DNA from 3 places in the Pararhizobium sp. genome. Region 2 is predicted to be linked to each of the others. Evidence: riboswitches for the same ligand, from Rfam matches in the RefSeq annotation. Region 2 holds a riboswitch; each other region holds the start of a gene.
The links. Region 2 has a riboswitch for cobalamin ahead of metE (5-methyltetrahydropteroyltriglutamate--homocysteine S-methyltransferase). Riboswitches for the same ligand answer to the same signal wherever they lie in the genome.
Positions count from the first base shown of each region.

Region 1: it holds a riboswitch for cobalamin, as region 2 does, so the genes downstream of both, ACQY8Q_RS17670 (aromatic ring-hydroxylating oxygenase subunit alpha) here and metE (5-methyltetrahydropteroyltriglutamate--homocysteine S-methyltransferase) in region 2, are expected to answer to the same signal.
Region 3: it holds a riboswitch for cobalamin, as region 2 does, so the genes downstream of both, ACQY8Q_RS02820 (DUF1636 family protein) here and metE (5-methyltetrahydropteroyltriglutamate--homocysteine S-methyltransferase) in region 2, are expected to answer to the same signal.

Region 1 covers NZ_CBDIHY010000003.1:2,499,498-2,504,323, forward strand. The annotation lists gene ACQY8Q_RS17650 (L-threonylcarbamoyladenylate synthase) at 1-445, opposite strand, end outside; gene ACQY8Q_RS17655 (diguanylate cyclase domain-containing protein) at 684-1,745, shown strand; gene ACQY8Q_RS17660 (DUF6656 family protein) at 1,746-2,351, opposite strand; gene ACQY8Q_RS17665 (hypothetical protein) at 2,480-2,701, shown strand; cobalamin riboswitch at 2,705-2,903, shown strand; gene ACQY8Q_RS17670 (aromatic ring-hydroxylating oxygenase subunit alpha) at 3,027-4,277, shown strand; gene ACQY8Q_RS17675 (2Fe-2S iron-sulfur cluster-binding protein) at 4,279-4,826, shown strand, end outside.
Region 2 covers NZ_CBDIHY010000001.1:202,214-207,039, forward strand. The annotation lists partial or broken gene metE (5-methyltetrahydropteroyltriglutamate--homocysteine S-methyltransferase) at 1-879, opposite strand, end outside; cobalamin riboswitch at 988-1,202, opposite strand; gene ACQY8Q_RS00895 (TetR/AcrR family transcriptional regulator) at 1,389-2,003, shown strand; gene ACQY8Q_RS00900 (DUF418 domain-containing protein) at 2,009-3,205, shown strand; gene ACQY8Q_RS00905 (multidrug effflux MFS transporter) at 3,268-4,464, opposite strand; gene ACQY8Q_RS00910 (TetR/AcrR family transcriptional regulator C-terminal domain-containing protein) at 4,636-4,826, shown strand, end outside.
Region 3 covers NZ_CBDIHY010000002.1:275,922-280,747, forward strand. The annotation lists gene ACQY8Q_RS02815 (ABC transporter ATP-binding protein) at 1-730, opposite strand, end outside; gene ACQY8Q_RS02820 (DUF1636 family protein) at 755-1,162, opposite strand; cobalamin riboswitch at 1,272-1,486, opposite strand; gene ACQY8Q_RS02825 (hypothetical protein) at 1,775-2,068, opposite strand; gene rpsU (30S ribosomal protein S21) at 2,520-2,753, shown strand; gene ACQY8Q_RS02835 (helix-turn-helix domain-containing protein) at 3,243-3,623, shown strand; gene ACQY8Q_RS02840 (hypothetical protein) at 3,800-4,465, shown strand; gene ACQY8Q_RS02845 (hypothetical protein) at 4,625-4,826, shown strand, end outside.

The DNA of each region.
Region 1 (4,826 bases), on a different contig from region 2:
TTTTGCCGGAGGTATTGGCGCTCGGTGCTGCCAGGGGCCTGCCAAAGCGCTTGATGACCTCTCGTGAAAAACCATCGGGCATGCGGATGCCAAGCGTATCGAGACCGGCGGAGGCCAGGGGATGCACGCTGCTTTCCGGTTTGATCGGCAGGATCAGCGTCAGCGGCCCCGGCCAGAAGGCCTCGGCCAGCTTTCGAGATAGGGGATCGATGGTGACGTGTGCCTCTACCATGGCAAAATCGGCGACATGGCAGATTAGCGGATTGAAGCGCGGGCGGCCCTTCATTTCATAGATGCGGCTGATCGCATCGGGATTGGTGGCGTCGGCCGCCAGCCCATAGACCGTCTCTGTCGGGATCGCGACCGGCAGGCCTTCACCGAGCGTTTCGCAGGCGACCGCCAAGGCGCGGTCCGGCTCGGTTCGTGTGTCTATGATCAGCGCCATCAAGCTTCCAAACGTCAATGCGCCCGTCTTTGAAAAGCCAGGCAGGCGCTCCGGGGTTTCCTTTACAGGGGGAAGCTGGACGTTGCCAAGCGCATTCGCTGGCGATCTGAAGAGTGGCATCACATGTGCCGCTTCGCGAAAGCCGGAATTAAGGTTTCCTAAAATGCGACAGGTCCGGTTAGCGGCAGAGAAAGCCAGCCATGTTAGCTGTCCGATCCTGCACTCAGCCGGAGCCCTTATGGCCAACAAGAAATCCATGCCGAACGACCTTGCCCTGCGGATCGCCACCGCCATGCACCAGATGGGCATCGATGCCATTCCGAGGAATTATGAACTTGTCTACGAGGCTTATGGCGGCGCCAATCCGGATCTGGTCCGCGAGTTCATCGCACTCGGCAAATACAAGTCGCAAACGGCGCTTGACGAACTTGGCCGCAAATATCTGCCGCATCATCACGAGGCGAGTGTGCTGGCGCGATCGACAACGATCGTGCGCGACGAGATGAGCAATTTCATGAACCTTCTGTCGCGGGAAAAGGACCAGCTTGATGATTATGGACGGTTGATCAGCGAGGCGACGAAAGCGCTGGTGGTGTCCGATGACGCAAGCCAGGCGGCGCTTGCCAATTCCATCCAGGCGCTGAAGCGGGCCACCGAACGGCAGGTGTCGCACAATGCCGAATTGGGAGAGAGCGTCATCGCGCAATCCACCGTCATCGCCGGTGTCCAGAAGGACCTTGCCGACTTCGAAGCGCGGAAATTCTCAGATACGGTCACCGGGCTTGCCAATCGCCGCGCCTTCAACAAGGCGCTCGCCAAGGTCTACGCCGATCCCGACCTGCCGCTTGCCTGCGGCATCGCCATTGCCGAACCCGATACCAGCCGGCGATTGTCCGGCGAACAGGCGGCCGCATTGGCGGAGCCGTTGGCCAAGCATATCGGCGGGATTATCCAGCAGGCGTTTCCGTCAAGCGAACTGGTCGCCCGTTTCGACGGCACCCGTTTCGGTTTTCTGGTTACCGCGGGCGAGGAGCGGGAGGTGGTGCGGCTTGTGGCGCTTTTGCGCTCGGCCTTGCGCGGCACGCATTTCAAACATCCGAAAACCGGCCGCGATCTCGGCTGCGTCACGCTTTCGGTCGGCATATGCATGTCGGATGATGCCAGCAACGCTTTCGATCTTGTCGGTACGGCGGAAAAGGCGCTCGGCAGGGCGCAGGGCAAGGGTGGAGACCAGACGATCGTTCATGGGGCCGAAAGCGAGCAGCCGCCCGGGCGCGACTGGCTGATCTACAAGCAGTGATCAGAGGCTGCCGATGATCTTGCGAAGCTGTTCGTTGCGGGCGCCAAGCAGAAGCACGTTCTTCAGTGCTTCCTTTGGGTCACGGGTGCGAAACAACAGCCCATTGTCGTGCACGGCGCGATTGACAGTCAGCTTGCCTGCCTCGGCATCCATCTCGGTTGCGACGGCAAAATACATCCGCGAATAACCGAGTTTGATCTTCTCGAAAAAGTGCTGGTCGTCGCCGATGTCGGAGAAGAAGTTGGCAATGTAGAACGACCAGCGGACGTCCTCGAACTTGGCGAATTTCGTCCGCGCTGCGGTGACGTGGCAGTAGCCGAGATGCGGGCTATCGGCGAGCGTGCGGTGAAACAGCAGTTTCGGGAAACGGATCGAGCGGTGGAAGCCGTTGATCCGGTCATGCGTCACGGTCCCGGCCGCTTCAAGCTTCTTGCCGGTGCGGGTGGCGACCTCCTGGTGGGTCAGATAGCGCTTTTCAGCGGCACTCCATTCCTGCTGGTGCCGGTTGATCCGCCCGGTGCGCAGGAATTCGGTATAGATCGCGGCCTTCGCCGCCGGAACCGGCTTCTTGACTGCGGCGGCATCGAAATATCTCAAGTTTGACATCGGCCTGTACCAAAATGCGCAGAATGCGGACGAAGCACTCCGGGGCGTAATCGCTCGTGAGATGACGCTAACGTGTTATGGTTAATGCAGTCTTGCCAAGCTTAAACCTTTTGCCGCGAAATATGCGCATGACTGCGCCAGTATTGGCGCTGTTCGATGTCGCAAAGAGGCCGCATTGCAGCCGATTGCCGAAGCGTTGCGCGGAAAACCGGGCTTTTGCTGAAAATTCAGAAGATCACGTTGTTTATGCTTATAAAATAGCCAGATGGACTGTGGTCTCAAGCAATATGTTGCGTGTCGTCTTTCTGGAATCGGATGTCGTTAATTGGCGGCTGTTTTTCCGGGCGTGAGGATTAGATGAAGACACTCAAGGTGCCGTCTTTATAGGGAAGGGCGGAGAATTGGGAAGCCGGTCGAAATCCGGCGCTGCCCCCGCAACGGTGGTGGAGCGAAACCTCGGCAAAAGGCCACTGGAGAAATCCGGGAAGGCGCCGGGATCGTCCGCAAGGACAGCTCCAGAGCCCGGAAACCAGCCTTGTGATGAAATTGATATCTGGGTTGCGGCGGGCAGCCGGAAGGAGAACCACTGTAACCACGCGCTCTCCCGGCGCGCCGGCGGTTCCTTTCCTGTATGCTGCAACTTTCAAAAAAGTTGGCGAGCACAAGGAAATGACCATGGATCTCCGCAGTGAAGTCCTCCGCACATTGAAGAACCGGCGCGATACACACAGCCTTGAACAGGCCTTCTACACCGATCCCGATCTCTACAGGCTCGATATGGAGGAGATCTGGTACAAGGACTGGCTGTTCATCGGCCATGACTGCGAAATCCCGAAATCCGGCAATTATTTCACCGTCCAGGTCGGCGAATATCCGGTCGTCATCGTCCGTGACCGCACCGGTACTGTGCGGGCGCTGCACAATTCCTGCCGCCATCGCGGTTCGCGCGTCTGCGCCGGTGCCAAGGGCTCGTCTGCCAAGCTCGTCTGTCCCTATCACCAGTGGACCTATGAGCTGGATGGCAAGCTGCTGTTCGCCCGCCAGATGGGCGAGGACTTCGACAAGAACCAGCATGGTCTGAAACCGATCCACTGCGAAACCATCGGCGGCTATATCTTTATCTGCCTCGCGGAAGAGGCGATGGATTTCCAGCCCGTGCGCGACATGGTGTCGTCCTATGTGACGCCCCACAATCTGAAAGACACCAAGGTCGCGTTTGAAAGCACGATCATCGAGAAGGGCAACTGGAAACTCGTCTGGGAAAACAACCGCGAGTGCTACCACTGCGCCGCAAACCACCCCGAACTTTGCCGCACCTATCCGGAAGCCCCAACAGCAACCGGCGTGCAGGGTGCCAAGGACGATCCGGTCATCGCCGCCCATTGGGCACATTGCGAAGCCTCAGGCCTGCCGAGCGAGTTCAAGATCGATCACAAAGGCCAGTTCCGCGTCGCCCGCATGCCGCTGATCGAAGGGGCTGAAAGCTACACCATGTCCGGCAAGCGCGCCGTCCAGCGCCAGCTGTCCGACGATGTCAGCCAGAGCCATATCGGCACGCTGTTGTTGTTCCACTATCCGAGCACCTGGAACCATGTGCTGGCCGATCACGCCATCACCTTCCGCGTCCTGCCGCTTGGCCCCGAACTCACCCAGGTGACGACCAAATGGCTGGTGCACAAGGATGCCGTCGAAGGCGTTGATTACAATATTGAAGAACTGACGCATGTCTGGACCGAGACCAACGACCAGGATCGCCAGATCGTCGAGGAAAATGCCTTCGGCATCCGCTCGCCCGCCTATCAGCCCGGCCCCTATTCGCCGGAACACGAAGGCGGCGTGATGCAGTTCGTCGAATGGTACACCAACTTCCTGGCGGACCGCCTGCAGGGCAGCTCCATCTCCACCCCTCTGGTTCGGGTCGCCTGACATGACGATTGCTTCATCCTTCCGGCACTTCGACGAGTTGCAGCCGTTTAATGACCGGCAGCAACTGCTGGAATGCATCTCCGTCACCGCCGAAGGGCCGGATGTGATGACCTTCGGCTTCAAGGCCGACAAAGACAGCTGGTTCCGCTATCTGCCAGGCCAGTTCGTCACGCTCGAACTGCCGGTGACGCCAGACGATCCGGTGATGCGCACCTACACGCTGTCCTCGACGCCATCGCGGCCGTTTTCGGTTGCCGTCACCGTCAAGGCGCAGGCATCGAGCATCGGCACACGCTGGATGTTCGACAACCTCAAGCCGGGTATGAAGCTGAAGGCCTTCGGCCCGCTCGGCGATTTCTCCTTCGTGCGTCATCCCGGCGAAAAATATCTGTTCATCTCGGCCGGTTCCGGCATCACGCCAATGATGTCGATGACCCGCTGGATGGCCGATTGCGCCCCGCAAACCGATGTTTCCTTCCTCTCCTGCGCCCGCCAGCCGGACGATCTGTTGTTCCGCGACGAGCTGGAAAACATCTCCCGTAACATGCC
Region 2 (4,826 bases):
CGCCTTGTCGATCAGCACGGCGGCCTGTTGCGGCGCCCGCACCAGATCGACATGCAGACCAGCGACCGGCAGTTTCAGCGCTGTCTCAAGATTGTCACCGATCGCGCCAAAATAGGTTGCCAGCATCACCTTGAGGCCGGGGGCCGCGTGGCGAAGCGTCTGATAGGCATGCGCGAAAGCGGCACGCTCGGCATCGGAAAGGTCGAGCACGAGGCAAGGCTCATCGATCTGCACCCAATCGACAGCGGCTTCCGCCAGTTCATTGAGCAGCTTGGCATAGACCGGCAGCAACCGGTCGAGCAGGCTGACCGGGGACACGCCGTCCTGCGCCGCCTTGCCGAGTTTGAGGAATGTCAGCGGCCCGAGAATAACCGGACGGGTGTGAATACCCAGCGCCTTTGCCTCAAGAAAGGCTTCGAGCGGCCGGTTGTGGGTCAGTTCGAACGCCTGATCAACGGTGAATTCCGGCACCATGTAGTGATAGTTGGTATCGAACCACTTGGTCATCTCAAGGGCGGGAACACCGTGACTGTGTTCGGCATGACCGCAGCTTGCGTGTCCGCCACTCTCGCTACCGCGTGCCATGGCAAAATAGGTGTCGAGATCGACCGGACCGCCCGTCCAGCCATAGGCCGCCGGAATGGCGCCGACCATGACGGCGGTGTCGAGAACATGGTCATAAAGCGAAAAATCGTTGGAGGGGATGACAGCGATCCCCTTGTCTTTCTGGAGGTTCCAGTTTTTTGCCCTGAGGCCCTTGGCAGTGGTGAGCAGATCTTCTGCGCCCGATTTGCCGGCCCAATAGCTTTCCAGCGCAAACTTCAGTTCGCGCCTGGCCCCGATCCTGGGAAATCCCAGGTTTGCTGTGGTGATGGTCATTTTCCTTACCCCGATTGTTAAGGGCAAGGCACTGGCGGACGCGTTGCGTGTCGAACGGTAGACATGGGCTGCCGTTTCGCAAAGCGGCACACCGGGACACCCCGCCCGTGGACGTTATCTATCGCGGCAGGTCTCCTGGCTTGCGGGTCATCGTCGCTGTCCGGTCTTCCCAGGGCATTCGCGTCCCAGTGACTTTAGGTAGACAGAAACTCGCCGCTTACAGTTGCGGGGGCAGCTCCGGCATGGACACCTTGCAGTATCGCACCGAATTCCCTCTTAGCTCCGGATGCGAACTCCGGAGAACCACGATCTCATTACCATGCGTCAAGCAGGAAGCTCAGTCAAGAGACATAAAGGAATGCTTATGTCTTTAATTGAATTCTCGCGCCTTTAAAACCCGCACCCCTCGCACGGCGCTCGCCTACCCACCCGGACCCGCTGGTAGCGATTGACATTCTCGCACAATTAATAGATAGAGTAATCAGTCTAATAATTAGTGAGCAGTTCTGATGCGCAAAATCGATCCTGAAAAATATACTGAACGCCGCAAGACAATCATTGATGCGGCAACAGCCTGCTTCGCCCAGAAGGGGTTTCACGGCACCAGCACCGCGGAAATTTGCGCTGCCGCCGGGATGAGCCCCGGCAATCTCTTTCACTATTTTCCAAACAAGCAGGCGATCATCATCGCCATCGTCGATCAGGAAGGTGTCGCGCTGGCCGCCTGTTTCGAAGAGATCGATCAGCAGAGCGATCTCTATGCAGCCCTTGTCGCCTTCATGGACATGGTGCTCGATCTCGCTGCCGATCCGGCCTTCGCAAGCCTGATGCTCGAAATTGCCGCAGAAGCCACGCGTGAGGGAGAAATCCGCAGCCGCGTTGAGCGTAACGACAAGATCCTGCGTGAAGCACTTCAAGTTTTGCTGCGAGAGGCCGCAAAACGCGGCCAGATCGACCAGGCGCTTGACGTCCCAGGCGCGACCGTCTGGATCGCTGCGTTGATCGACGGCATCTTCAGCCGGATTGCCGTCGATCCGGACTTCCGGCCGCTGCAGAACAAGCAGATGATGCACACGCTGCTCGACCGTTTCCTGCGCCACGGCCTGAATACCGGAGCGATTTGACCGTCATGCTCCATCAAACAATCTCCGAGGAGCGCATCCTCGACGTCGATTCCGTGCGCGGTTTCGCCCTGTTCGGCATCCTGATCGTCAATATCTGCGCCTTCCTGTCTCCTTTTTACGGTGCTTCGGTGGTTGACCCATTCTTCACGTCGGAACTGGATATGGCGGTCCGCTTCCTCATCGCCTTTCTGTTCGAAATGAAATTCTACCTGCTGTTCTCGTTCCTGTTCGGCTACAGCTTCACCCTGCAGATGCAGTCGGCCGAGAAGTCCGGAGCGGCGTTTCTGCCACGCATTCTGCGGCGCCAGGCCGCTCTTTGGGTGATCGGTCTTCTGCATGCCGTGCTGCTTTTCCACGGCGATATCCTGACGACCTATGCGGTGCTTGGCGCCCTGCTTCTTGCCTTCCGGCAAGCGCCGGAGGCAAAGATACTCAGGCTCGCCAAAGTGCTGATCATCGCCACGGCGCTGCTTTGGGCTTGCCTCGGCCTTATGCAAATATTGCTGCCATCCGCCGTCGATTTCTCGACGTCGCTGAGTGACGCCACCAGGATCATGGCAGCCTATCGCGAGACGCCGGGCACCGTGATTGCGCAACATCTGCGCGATCTCAGCGAAATCTGGCTGGTCACCGGCGCCATGCAGGCACCGTGTGCCTTCGCCATGTTCCTGGCCGGCATGGCAGCGGGCAAAAGACGCATGCTGGCCGATTTCAAAACCTACGCACCGTTTTACGCCCGAATGCTGCGGATCGGCCTGCTCGTCGGCCTTCCGGCTTCGGCGCTCTATGCTTATGGCGCCGTCTATCTGGTTGGCACCGGTTGGGATGTGCTGGGGCTGGCGCTCGGTATTCTGCTTGGGCCCTTTCTGACCGCAGCTTACCTCGCCGGTATGATGATGCTGTTCCAGCACAAAGCCGGTCGGCCATTGGCGGCAGCGCTGGCGCCAGCGGGCCGCATGACTCTGTCCAACTATCTGCTGCAATCCCTGATCTGCGCAGTCCTGTTCCACGCTTACGGCTTCAGGCTGATGGGGCAATGGTCGCCGCTGGCCGGCCTGCTTGCGGCTGCGGCGATCTTCGTGCTGCAGTTGATGCTCAGCCGTTGGTGGATGGCGCGTTTCGCCTATGGCCCGCTGGAATGGGGGCTGCGTGCCATCACTATCGCCGCTTGGCCGAAATGGCGGAGAACCAAAGCTGTCTGAACAACAAAGGCCCGGAGTATCGCCCCGGGCCTTTGTTGTTGCGTATCCCTGCGACCGGCCGCTTACTCGGCAGCGGCAACCGCGCGGCGGCCGATGGTGGCCTGGGTGAGCAGCAATGCACCAACGGCGCAGAGCGCGATGCCCATCGCCATCGGCACGGCGGTGCCATCGAAGAACACCGATGCGATGACCATGGCGACGGCTGCGGTGACAAAATGCAGCGTTCCCATCAGCGACGATGCTGTGCCAGCGATCTCACCATGATCTTCCAACGCCAGCACAGCACTGGTCGGAATGACGAGGCCGAGGAAGCCGTAACCGACGAACAGGAACGCGGCCATCACCGGAAGCTGATTGAAGCCGAGGCTCATGACGATCGCCATCGCCGCCATGGTCAAGGCAAAAGCCGTCACCGCGATGCGCATGACGCGGACAAGCCCAAACCGCTCGCCGAACCAGCCGGTCGCCTGCGACACCGCGAAGAACGACACGGCATTGATGGAGAAGGCGAAGCTGTATTGCGTCGGCGTCAGCCCGTAATAATCGATCAGCACGAAAGGCGAGTTGGCGAGATAGACAAGGAAACTGGAAATACCGAGGCCACCGATGAAGGTCAGCGTCAGAAAATTCTTGTCCCTGAGCAGCAGGCCGTAAGCCGCCATGGCGCTGCGCAGACCGCTTTCGGCGCGATGTTCTTTGGGACGGGTTTCCTGCAGCTGCGTTGCCAGCAGGATGAGGCCGATGAAGGCGGCGATCATCACGGCCCAGAACACGCCGCGCCAGCCGTAGAACTCGATGACGGCGCTGCCGGTCAGCGGTGCTAGGATCGGCGAGATGCTGAACACCAACATCAAGAGCGACATCAGGCGGGCGGCCTGTACGCCGGTGTGCATGTCGCGGACAATGGCGCGCGGGATGACCATGCCGGCTGCTCCGCCGATGCCTTGAAGGAAGCGGAAGGCAATCAGCGTTTCGATATCGCTTGCCAGCGCACAGCCGATGCTGGCGAGCGCGAAGATGCCGATACCGATGTAAAGCGGTGCCTTGCGGCCCCACATGTCGGACAGCGGGCCATAGACCAGCTGCGACAGTGCAAACGAGATGAAGAAGGCAAGCAGGCTCAGCTGCACGATATGGTTCTCGGCACCCAGATCCTGCCCGATCGAGGGCAGCGCCGGCAGGTACATGTCAATGGCGAAGGGGCCGATGGCCGACAGCAGGCCGAGGATGAGCGCAGTCCGGAAGAAGGAAGACGTCATGGGGTCATCTTTCAGAAAACGGCAGCACAAAACCGGACCGGTGTCGCGCCGCGTTGCTCTCAAGGTTTCAATGTAATCGCTGCCAGCGGATCGCGCGGTGATTGGGAGATTCATCGGCGGCTTGGCAGGCAGTGTCAATATAATTGGACACATGTGTAAAATTAGACACCATTGTCTAAAACGTCAAGAGACATTATCTTCGACCTTATGAAAACCAATAGCGACCCAGTTCCGAAAATGTCGGTGCACAGCCAGCGCGGACAGTGCGCCAAGCGCAAGTCTATTCTGGAAGCCGCCGCGGAAGTGTTTTGCCGTCAAGGCTTTACCGGCGCCAGCATCGACGAGATCGCCGCCGAAGCCTG
Region 3 (4,826 bases), on a different contig from region 2:
CGGTGACGCCAAAGGTGGTCGAAATCGCGTGGGGTGTCAGCACGTCGTGCGGCAGGCCGAAGCCGACCATCCGGCCGTCGCGCATCAGCGCCACATGGGTGGCAAACGTACTGGCCAGATTGATATCATGCAGGCTGGTGACGATGGTCAGCTTCAGCCCCGCGAGCAGATGAAGAATCTCCAGCTGGTGGCGGATATCGAGATGGTTGGTCGGCTCATCAAGGATGATGATGTCCGGTTGCTGCGCCAGCGCCCGGGCGACCAGCACACGCTGCTTTTCACCGCCAGACAGCGTCGTGAACTGACGATTGGCCATGGCGGCGAGATCCAGATGTTCCAGGCAATGTCTGACCTGGGCACGGTCCTCGTCCGTCCAGCCTGTCAGTCCCTGGCGCCTCGGAATGCGGCCCATCATCACCACATCAAGTACGGTGAAAGGGAAGTCTGCCGGCATTTCCTGCAGCACGACGGCGACACGGCGAGCCACAGCCCGGGCGGAAAGCGTGCGAATGTCCTCGCCATCGATTTCGATGCGACCCGCCACAGGGGCCACGCCCCGATAAAGGCAGCGCAACAGCGACGTCTTGCCGGCACCGTTCGGCCCGACGATGGCGAGCCGGTTGCCAGCTTCCAGTGAGAAGCTGACATCGCGAACGAGCAGCAGATTGGCTCTTGGTCCCCAGCTAAGGCCCAGAACGTTGAGGCTTGCGCCCCTGCCATCACAGCTCATGGGTTATCTCCCGCAACCACAGTCTCATTGGATGCGCTCTCCGGGATGTTCCGAGATAAGGAAAGCCGCCGGGATGCGGGCAATGGTCTTGCCGCCGAGACCGCGGGGGCGTTCGGCCTCGCGCGTCAAGCCATCCGGCCGTTCGGCATAGATGGCGGCAAAATCCACCAGTGCGCCGATATCCGTGTCCGGCGCGATGTCGCCAAACAGATAGGTCGCCTTGCCGCTGGCCTGGAATGCGATCGTGCACGGACGTTGGCAACCGGCCATACAGACGGTGCCCTCGACCGAAAAATCAGAGCCGCTGGCAACGCCCATGCGCGACAGGCTGTCGTTCAGGCGGGCGAGCAGTGCCAGTCCCGGGCGGCACGCGGTTCCAGTGATCCGGCAATCGGTGCAGACGGTTATGATGTGCTGTGGATGATGCGCCATGTTTTATCCCCGGAGGCGACGTCCGGAGTCCACATGGCGACAAAGTGCAGGCGCGCAAGAGCGCAGCTTTCAGGCCAGATTTTTTCCATCGGAACACCCCGTCCGTTGCAGTTGATCATCGATGATGGCAGGTCTCCTGGCTCGCGGGTCAGTGCGCATCCACCCCTTCCCGGCTTTTGGCCAGTGGGATGTTGTGAATGCACTCTCCGCTTACAGTTGCGGGGGCAGCCACGGTTTTGGCCCTTGATGGGTCGTCCTCACCGTGTTCCCTTTTCAGCCGCTCCAGGGTCACCTGGAAGCAGCACCATCAGAACGACATCTCGCACGATTCCACCAACCAGACAACGCCGGATTCCGCTCTTTCAATATCTTCATCACGGCTGTTATGTTATTTAATTACGCACTCTGCGTCAAGCGCCATTGTGGCGACCGTACAGCCTGTCGGATGTTGTTTGTGACGCAACGCAATCTGGAACCGTCCCGAGTTCCGGCCGGCGGCGTACCTCATTGAGCAGGAGCATTTCCAGCGGCGTACCTTCAAGAAAACAGCCGGGGAATGAAAGTGGCGTTGAGTAGGCGTTACCTCAGCAAATGGTCGGTCACCCGGACGTCTCAACCGTGTCCCGTGTTCTCATCGAGTAGATTTTGCGCCAATTCGCTGATGGCCACTTCCGCTTCCTCCAGCGTCCAGCCGACGCTTTCAGCGCGCTTTGCCAATGCCATCAAGGTTGATGAAAGCTTGCCGGCGGCTGCGTCCAGAACCTCACCCGAATGCAACTCCGCGAGAGTCAGGAAGGATTGCTCAAGCGCCTCCTGGCAGCCGATATCGCGATCTCGGTATGGTCCATTCTGTCTGGGTCTGTTTAACACTTGCATTTTGTTCCCACGGTTTTGGTCCGCATTCACTGCTTTTCCGAGCTATGTCAAACATTGGTGAACCCGATCTTAAGCCCTCTCGCCCGAATGATCCTCAATATTCTGGAAGCCAGCTTTGCTTTCTACAGGAGCGGGCGCCCGGCGGGGTGTCGCTGAAGCAATATCATGTTCCTGCGGTAACCGGCGGATCACGAGGTTGAGCAGAATCAGGCTCCATTATTTGTGTTGGGGCATCCAATGAGGTTTCCAAATCTCGCCGGTCACCGCAGCTTTGGCTGAGGGGTGTTGCGGCTTGTTTTTCAGCGCTCCCGATGGAAAACCACCCAATTGATCAAGGGTATTCCTGCTAAAGTTTGGGGGGCTACGCAAAAGACTAGGCTAATTATGTGAGAAAATTTGCCCCGCGCTCTGGATTTGGTTCGTAAATTGCTCTACTGCCCCTGCCATCTCTTTAGTGAACATCAGACTTTGAAAGATTCACATGCAAGTATTGGTTCGTGATAACAACGTCGATCAGGCACTCCGGGTGCTGAAGAAGAAGCTTCAGCGCGAAGGCGTCTTCCGTGAAATGCGTATGCGGGAAGCATACGAGAAGCCGTCCGTCAAAAAGGCGCGTCAGAAGGCAGAAGCTATCAGCCGTCAGCGCAAGAATGCGCGCAAGCAGCTTCAGCGCGAAGGCCTTCTGCCCGCACCGAAGAAGAAGCCAACCCGCTAATAGCGGCGGCTTCTGACGAGATTCGGGCTTTTTAGTCCAAGGCGCGTCCGGTATCCGGTCGCGCCTCGTTTCGTTTTTTCTCGATAAGTAGATTTGGGCGACTCGGCCACCGTCGGCAGCGACGGTACGGCGCTGTGGAAGCTATATCCCGCCGATCGCACCGGTACGTGCAGCGCTTTCCGGCGCTCGAACGGTCCAGTCAATAACTGCTGCTACGCTCGTGCCATCGCACTCGCCAAAAGCCCTGGTTCTGCGCATCCCTATTTTCGGCGCCGCCGATGCCTCGCCGTCCCGGCTTCTTTGGCGTTCCCATTTAGCGTTGATGCTCTCCATGTGGGACGCATCCCCTCTCGCGGGAAACAAATGTGATTCCCTGCCGGATGTAGCCGAGTTGAACCGTTCAGTGAATTTCCGCTGTATAAAGGAAATATTTCCTACACGTTTAAGTTTCATTCATATCTACTTCTGATTGATTCCAGGGGTAGATCGATGCACCAGCCTAAAATTGACAGAGCGCGTGGCGATCGGCTCAAACAGGCTATGACAGCAAGCGGCCATCGCAAGGCGACAGCGCTTGCGGCCGAGCTTTCCATTTCCCCGGCGGCGATCACCAAGTGGACGCAGGGGCACGCCATGTCCGTGGATCACGCACGCAATCTTGCCGCCCTGCTCAATGTCTCACTCGACTGGTTACTGATGGGGCGGAACGGGCCGGACTGGCTGCGGCCAGGTCAGTTGAGCGAGCTTGAAATCGACCTTATCGGAAAGCTGCGGGAGCGCCCCACGCGGATTACCAAACTGCTGATCGGGCTGACCACCGAGATGCCAAAAGTGCCGCTACCCGAGCAACCAAAACGCGTTCAACCGTAGGTCAAAACGGCCTGGCTATTTTACCCACGGTAAACAGCTTTAGATAGTAAACACAAAGAGGATATCGCAATAGTTTCATCGGGGAATGCAACTGATGGGTGCGTATCGCGCGATGCCATAGGCAGCTGACAGAGGTGAAATTGCCCCCTTACAGACCTCAAATCGGAGAACTATCGATGTCCACACTCCTGACGATCAATGTCACCAATCTTGAGACCGCAACGCAGCAGTTTTATTTCTTTCAGCAGCCGGCAGTCTATACAGGCGGCGCGATTGTTTACAGCAACAGCCTCTATTCCGAGAGCTTGGGAAACTACGCCGCCACAGGCTCTACCCTGACGTTCCAGGTGAACATGCAGTTCTATGCCGGCATCCAGCAGGCGCATAGCACGCCAACGGTTGGCCAGTCTTCAGGCTATTCCTCTGCCAGCCGGGCCATTGATCTGGCGCCTGCCTCAGGTCCGGCCAACGACTGGACCACCGCATCCGTCGGCCCGCTGGGATTGACGCAGCCGACGAATGGTACCGGTGTTCAACCGGGTGCGTTCCGGATCACCACCCCGACCTATTCGCCGCCTGCCGTCTACAACGTCGGCTCGGCCGTCGAAGTCAACGGGGGCATCGCCCTGTCGAACTTCGTGGTGGCAAACCCGAGCAACAACACGGATTGCCAGCCGATTCTGAAATACTATGTCCAGACGGGCGGCTACACGCCGGGAACCGTCATGAATTTCTCGACCTCCAGCGTCAACGCTGCCGTTTGCGATTTCACCGGCGGCCACTCGATCATCAATGTCACGCTCAACGCCGATGGCTCGTGGGGACAGCAGATCATTCAGTAAGTGCTGATCTGAGAGTGAACGTGTGGGCGGCCATTCAAGGGACCCGCTCACACGGTTCAATCGAGCGGCTGGCCTATCGCTGGCACGCCCACATCCGGCTTCCTATTCACACATCACTGATCACTTAGGCAGCCGGACGGCACCTGGGAGGCAGAACCCATGGCTTCGCAATACAGCATCATCATCAAGAACATGTCGGCGCAGACCATGTCTTTCTATGCCTTCCAGAAACAGGCGTCCTTTACCAACTCCGGAGCAGCGCCGACCGTTCTGTCCAGCAGCCTCGCTTCCGGGACCTTGGCCTCCAATGCCAGTTCCGGCGCGCAACTGGATTTCGGTTTCGATATGCAAAATTATGCCG